3 regions of the Actinocorallia libanotica genome follow, and region 2 is predicted to be linked to each of the others. Evidence: predicted binding sites of a transcription regulator. Region 2 holds the regulator's gene; each other region holds the start of a gene.
The links. Region 2 encodes HrcA, which represses chaperone genes, less so after heat shock. Its sites were predicted from a motif close to TTGGCACTCTCNNNNNGAGAGTGCCAA; they were not measured.

Region 1: a site for HrcA is predicted at 1,135-1,161, ahead of groL (chaperonin GroEL). Genes of this name have one in related genera too.
Region 3: a site for HrcA is predicted at 1,048-1,074, ahead of groES (co-chaperone GroES). Genes of this name have one in related genera too.

Annotation. Positions count from the first base shown of each region.
Region 1 is NZ_BAAAHH010000048.1:6,890-9,154, forward strand. It holds gene groL (chaperonin GroEL) at 1-988, opposite strand, end outside; gene ABD140_RS35110 (hypothetical protein) at 1,381-2,043, shown strand; gene ABD140_RS35115 (cold-shock protein) at 2,114-2,265, opposite strand, start outside.
Region 2 is NZ_BAAAHH010000054.1:8,586-10,850, reverse strand. It holds gene dnaJ (molecular chaperone DnaJ) at 1-535, opposite strand, end outside; gene hrcA (heat-inducible transcriptional repressor HrcA) at 536-1,549, opposite strand; gene ABD140_RS36335 (MBL fold metallo-hydrolase) at 1,639-2,265, shown strand, end outside.
Region 3 is NZ_BAAAHH010000022.1:144,037-146,301, reverse strand. It holds gene ABD140_RS24740 (class I SAM-dependent methyltransferase) at 1-981, opposite strand, end outside; gene groES (co-chaperone GroES) at 1,172-1,480, shown strand; gene groL (chaperonin GroEL) at 1,608-2,265, shown strand, end outside.

The DNA.
Region 1 (2,265 bases), on a different contig from region 2:
TGGTCTCGTCCTTGGCGATGACGACCTTGCGGGCGCGGCCCAGCTGCTCCAGGGTGACGGAGTCGAGCTTGAGGCCGACCTCCTCGGTGATGACCTGGCCGCCGGTCAGCACGGCGATGTCGCCGAGCATGGCCTTGCGGCGGTCACCGAAGCCCGGGGCCTTGACGGCGACGGACTTGAAGATGCCGCGGATCTTGTTGACGACCAGGGTGGCCAGGGCCTCGCCCTCGACGTCCTCGGCGATGATCAGCAGCGGCTTGCCGGCCTGCATGACCTGCTCGAGCACCGGCAGAAGGTCCTTGTTGGAGGAGGCCTTGCCGCCGACGATGAGGATGTAGGGGTCCTCCAGGACCGCTTCCATGCGCTCGGGGTCGGTCACGAAGTAGGGCGAGATGTAGCCCTTGTCGAAGCGCATGCCCTCGGTGAGCTCGAGCTCCAGGCCGAAGGCGTTGCTCTCCTCGACGGTGATGACGCCTTCCTTGCCGACCTTGTCCATGGCCTCGGCGATGAGGGCGCCGATCTCGGTGTCGGCGGCGGAGATGGAGGCGGTGGAGGCGATCTGCTCCTTGGTCTCCACGTCCTTGGACAGCTGGGAGAGCTGCTCGGAGACGGCGGCGACGGCCGACTCGATGCCCTTCTTCAGGGACATCGGGTTGGCGCCCGCGGCGACGTTGCGGAGGCCCTCGCGGACCAGAGCCTGCGCCAGCACGGTGGCCGTGGTGGTGCCGTCACCGGCGACGTCGTCGGTCTTCTTGGCGACTTCCTTGACCAGCTCGGCGCCGATCTTCTCCCACGGGTCCTCGAGCTCGATCTCCTTGGCGATGGACACGCCATCGTTGGTGATCGTGGGGGCGCCCCACTTCTTCTCGAGCACGACGTTGCGGCCCTTGGGACCGAGGGTCACCTTGACGGCGTCGGCCAGCTGGTTCATGCCACGCTCGAGACCGCGCCGGGCCTCCTCGTTGAACGCGATCATCTTGGCAGCCATAGGCTCCAGATCCTCCTTGGATGGAGTGGATACGGAACATGGCGGATCGGGCAGACGCCCGCGACGGACGGCCGCGCCGTTCCCGCGGCCCCATGTGTGCCGCGGCGGCGAGACCTCGTCGTCCCGACCCAGAAAGTTCTGCAGAGTTATCACTCTCACGGGGAGAGTGCTAACCATTGTCTAGCACTCTCCCCCGTCGAGTGCAAGCGGGACCGGTGCTGAGCAGGCAAGAGCCGCCCGCGGCGAAGCACCTGGGGGTTATGGGGGGACTCGTCACACAGTGGGGTAATGAGCTAGGGAAATTACTATCTGTAGTTGACTTTACGCGAAGGGTAGCGAGGTGAAGTTCCTGGGGGCAATGGTTACTTCGTCCGATGAGAAGGGGACGGACAGTGAAGAAGACCCTGGGGCTGGCGCTCTCCGGCGTGATGGCTCTGAGCCTGGCGTCCGCCATTGGCACTCCGGCGCAGGCCTCCGAGACCGCCGCGCGGCAGGAGCAGGCACGGCAGCAGGAGAGGCGACAGACGAAGGCGCACCGCTTCCGGGTCGGCACCAAGGTGCGCGCCTACTCCTGGAACGGCCGGAGCGGCGGCGCCCGCGTCCTCGTCTACCGCACCTCCGACTGGGGGCGCCGCGCGCCGCTCCCCTACGCCCGCGCCTGCCTCCAGCAGAGGTCCGACTGGAGCGGCGGTTTCTACACCATCGGGTGCAAGCGCACCAACCGCTGGGGCAAGGTGAACTTCCGCTTCCACGGCGACCGGTTCTGGGGCCGCGCCGACCGGCTGCGCGGCCAGCGGCTGAGCGGCAAGAGGCACTGGGGCCAGTGGTACCGCGTCTACGTCCCGCCGACCTACCGCACCTTCGCCCACTACAGCCGCCCGTTCCAGCTGTGGGACTGGAACGACTGGCAGGGCCGCTACGGCGACGACTGGCAGGGCCGGGACGACTGGCAGGGCCGGTACGACGATGACGACGACCGGTACGACGACGGTTATGACCGGTACGACCGCGACGGCTACGGGGACGGCTGGCGCCGCACCTCCGCCGGACGGTGACCCGGCGTCCGGCGGATCCCGGACGAGGCGAGGAGACCCGCAGGCCTGCGGGTCTCCTCGAAGCGGCGGGTCACAGGGCGCGGACCAGGTCGGCCTGCGGCCCCCTGTCGCTCTGGCCGATCTCGAACTCCACCCGCTGCCCCTGCTCCAGCGTGCGGTAGCCGTCCATCTGGATGGCCGAATGGTGGACGAAGACGTCCTTCCCCCCGTCGACCGCGATGA
Region 2 (2,265 bases):
TCATGACCTGGCCGAGGAAGCTCCGCTGGACCTGCTGGATCTCGCCCCGCCCGTGGCACATCTCGCACGTGTCGGGGTGGCTGCCCGCGGCGGCGCCCGAACCCGTGCAGGCGCCGCAGACCGTCGCGGTGTCGATGGTCAGCTCGCGGGTGGTGCCGAACGCCGTCTCCGCCAGGTCCAGCTCGACCCGCAGGGTGGCGTTGCGGCCCCGGCGGGCGCGCGAACGCGGCCCGCGGGCGCTGGCCGTCCCGAAGAGGGTGTCCATGATGTCGCTGAACGGGAAGCCCGCGCCGAAGCCCGCGCCCCCGCCGCCCATCGGGGAGCCGAACGGGTCGGCGCCCAGGTCGTGCATCTCCCGCTTCTTGGGGTCCGACAGCACCTCGTAGGCCTGCGTGACCTCCTTGAACTTCTCCTGGCTCTCGGCGTCGGGATTGACGTCCGGGTGGAGTTCACGGGCGAGCCGGCGGTATGCCTTCTTGATCTCGTCCGGGGTGGCGTTGCGGCTCACCCCGAGCGTGGCGTAGTAGTCGCGCACTTAGGATCCCGCCAGAATCTGACCGACGTAACGTGCCACAGCGCGTACCGCTCCCATCGTTCCTGGGTAGTCCATTCGGGTGGGTCCGAGAACCCCGAGCCGGGCCAGCGCCTGCCCGTCCATGCCGTAGCCCGCGGCGACCACGGACGTGGAATGCAGCCCCTGGAGCTGGTTCTCGGCTCCGATCCGCACCGTCAGGGTAGCCGGGTCCCCGGCCTCCCCGAGCAGGCGCATCAGCACCACCTGTTCTTCCAGGGCCTCCAGCACGTCCCGGAGGCCCTTCGAGAAGTCGCCGAGCGCGAGGTTGGCCGCGCCCGCGAAGACGATCTTCTCTTCGTTCCGTTCGACCAGGGTCTCCAGCAGGACCGACAGCACCGCCACGGCCACCGGCCGGTCCTCGGCGGGCACCCGGTCGGGCAGGTCGGCCACGGCCAGCGGCACCTCGCCGAACGAACGCCCGTCCAGGCAGGCGTTCAGCAGGGCCCGCAGCTGCGCCACCGAGTCCTCGGCGAGGTCGACGAGGGTCTCCACGACCCGCTGCTCCACCCGCCCCGTGTCGGTGATCAGGATGAGCAGCAGCCGCCCGGCCGCCACCGGCACCAGCTCTATGTGCCGCACCGAGGAGCGGATCAGCGACGGGTACTGCACCACCGCGACCTGCCTGGTCAGCTGCGCCAGCAGCCGCACCGTGCGCGAGACCACCTCGTCCAGGTCGTAGGCGCCGCCGAGGAAGGTCTCGATGGCGCGGCGCTCCGCCGCCGACAGCGGCTTGATCGTCGACAGCTTGTCGACGAACAGCCGGTACCCCTTGTCCGTGGGGATGCGGCCCGCGCTGGTGTGGGGCTGGGTGATGTACCCCTGCTCCTCCAGCACGGCCATGTCGTTGCGCACCGTGGCCGGGGAGACGCCCAGGGCGTGGCGTTCGGCCAGCGCCTTGGAGCCCACCGGCTCGTTGGTGGAGACGTAGTCCTCGACGATGGCGCGAAGGATGGCCAGTTTGCGATCATCCAGCAACGCGCTCACCTCCTGCTTGGCACTCCCAGTCTATGAGTGCCAAGTGTACGGTCCCGGCGGACGAAGTCGATGTGCGAGAGTCTGGAGGCATGTCCTGGGAAGAGGTCTCAGATCGGTGTTTCCGCCGGGAGTACGGCGGATTCGAGGTGAACACCGGCGTGATCGCCGGGCGCCGGGGCGCGGTGCTGATCGACACCAGGGCCTCGGTCCCCGAGGGGCTGGAGCTGCGGGAGCACCTGCGCGAGCTGGGCTGCGCGGAGCCGGTCGCGATCGTCAACACCCACGGCCACTTCGACCACTGCTTCGGCAACGCCGCCTTCGAAGGGCCCTTCTGGGGCCATCTCGACCTGCCGGAGTATCTGGAGCGCGAGGCGTGGCGCACCCTCGCCGAGGACGACCCCGACTGGGCGGCCCGGGTCGAGGGCACCCCGGTGACCGCCCCGTCCCGGCTGGTCCGCCGCACCGCGGTGATCGACCTCGGCGACCGCGTCGTGGAACTGCACCACCTGGGCCGCGGCCACACCGGCCACGACCTCGTCGTGCGGGTGCCCGACTGCGGCCTGGTCTTCGCCGGGGACCTGGTGGAGGAGGCGGGCCCGCCCTGCTACGGCTCCGACGCCTTCCCCCTGGACTGGCCGATCACCCTGACCCGGCTGCTGGAGACGGGCCCTGAGCTCATCGTCCCCGGCCACGGCGCTCCCGTCGGCCGGGAGTTC
Region 3 (2,265 bases), on a different contig from region 2:
GACCTCGTAGGCGGCGGTGAAGGGCGTCTCCTTCAGCACGTCCGAGGTGATGTAGGCGATCCGCGGGTCGGCCAGGCCGCCGTCCACCAGCGCCGCCGCCTCGCCGACGAGGTGGGCGCGGATGACGGCGCCGTCCGGCTCGTACAGGTAGCGGCCCCAGGGGCGCACCGGGGGCGTGGACAGCGCGGGGTCGGGGGCCAGGGTGTGCGTCTCGCCGTTCCGGAGCAGGGTGGCGCGGCGCGGCGGGCCTTCGGCGAGGCCGCCCAGCCACAGCGCCGCCTCCTTGACGTCGCCCCCGTCGGAGACCCACTCGGCGCACGCCCCCTCGGGGATGGCCTCGTACGGGATGCCGGGCGCGACCTTGACGCAGGCCGCCGGGGCGCGGGAGGCGAGCGCGAGCAGGGCGTCCAGCGGCGGCTCGTAGGCCTTGGGGTCGAACACGCGGCCGCGCGCCGTGCGCCGCCCCGGGTCGGCGAAGACCGCCGCGTACCCCGCCGGGTCCTGGTCGAGCGCGTCGCCCACCCGGGCGCGGGCGATCCCGTCGACGCCGAAGGCCGCCAGGTTGGCCGAGGCGACCGCGACGGTGAGCGGGTCGAGGTCGACGCCCGTGCCCGGCACGCCGGCGCGGGCGCGGAAGAGGAGGTCGGCGCCGATGCCGCAGCACAGCTCCAGCACCGTGCCCGAGTCCGCGTACTCGGCGAACCGCGCGGCGCGGTGGGCGGCGACCGGGGCGCGGGTGGACTGCTCCAGCCCCTGGGGGGTGAAGTACATGCGCGCCGCGTCCGCGCCGAACTTGGCGGCGGCCCTGGCGCGCAGCCGCACCTGGACGAGGGCCGCGCCGACCAGCTCCGCGGGGAAGCGGGCGCGCAGGCGCGCCGTGGTCGCCAGCAGCGCGCGCTCGGAGACGTCGGAGGCCGCCGCGGCGTCCAGGGCCTCCCGCCCGGCGGGAGTGCGCAGGGCCTCGAAATCGGCGATCTCCATAAGCCCAAGGTAGAGGCTTGGCGGGTGTCCGGTTGACTGTCCGGAGGGCACGGAATAATCTCACGGTTGGCACTCTCCCGGGGAGAGTGCCAATGCGACGAGCCCGGTCTGGCACCCGCGACGACAGGCCGGTCGAGGTCGCCTCCTTAAAGCAGACACGCACACTTCACAATCGAAGGGGAGGTCCGACATGTCGACCGCCACCAAGGTTGTTCTCAAGCCGCTCGAGGACCGCATCGTGGTCCAGCCCCTCGAGGCAGAGACCACCACCGCCTCCGGCCTGGTCATCCCGGACACCGCCAAGGAGAAGCCCCAGGAGGGCACCGTCGTGGCCGTGGGCCCCGGCCGCGTCGACGACAAGGGCGCCCGCGTCCCGGTCGACGTCTCCGTCGGCGACGTCGTCCTGTACTCCAAGTACGGCGGCACCGAGGTCAAGTACAGCGGCGAGGAGTACCTCGTCCTCTCCGCCCGCGACGTTCTCGCGATCGTCGAGAAGTAGTCGCGGCGGCGCCCCGCGGTTCTGAGGGCGGCGGGACGCCGACCGGTTTTCTTCGCTCCGCCCCGGCGGCCCCCTGGGCGGCCGGGGCGGAGCCTTCTGACCCGAGAGATCACGAGGAACAGTCGCCATGGCCAAGATCCTGGAGTTCGACGAGGGCGCCCGCCGCGCCCTCGAGCGCGGCGTCAACGCGCTCGCCAACGCCGTGAAGGTGACGATCGGCCCGCGCGGCCGCAACGTCGTCATCGACAAGAAGTTCGGCGCCCCGACCATCACGAACGACGGCGTGACCATCGCCCGTGAGGTCGAGCTGGAGGACCCCTACGAGAACCTGGGCGCCCAGCTCGTCAAGGAGGTCGCCACCAAGACCAACGACATCGCCGGCGACGGCACCACCACCGCGACCGTGCTCGCCCAGGCGCTGGTGCGCGAGGGCCTGCGCAACGTGGCCGCCGGCGCCTCGCCGCTGAGCCTCAAGCGCGGCATGGACGCCGCCGCCAAGCACGTCGCCGACGTGCTGCTGAAGTCGGCGATCGAGGTGGACGACAAGGCGTCCATCGCGCACGTCGGCACCATCTCCGCCCAGGACTCGCGGATCGGCGAGCTGATCGCCGAGGCGTTCGACAAGGTGGGCAAGGACGGCGTCATCACCGTCGAGGAGAGCAACACCTTCGGCCTGGAGCTGGAGTTCACCGAGGGCCTCCAGTTCGACAAGGGCTACCTGTCGCCGCACATGGTGACCGACCCCGAGCGCATGGAGGCCGTCCTGGAGGACGCCTACGTGCTCA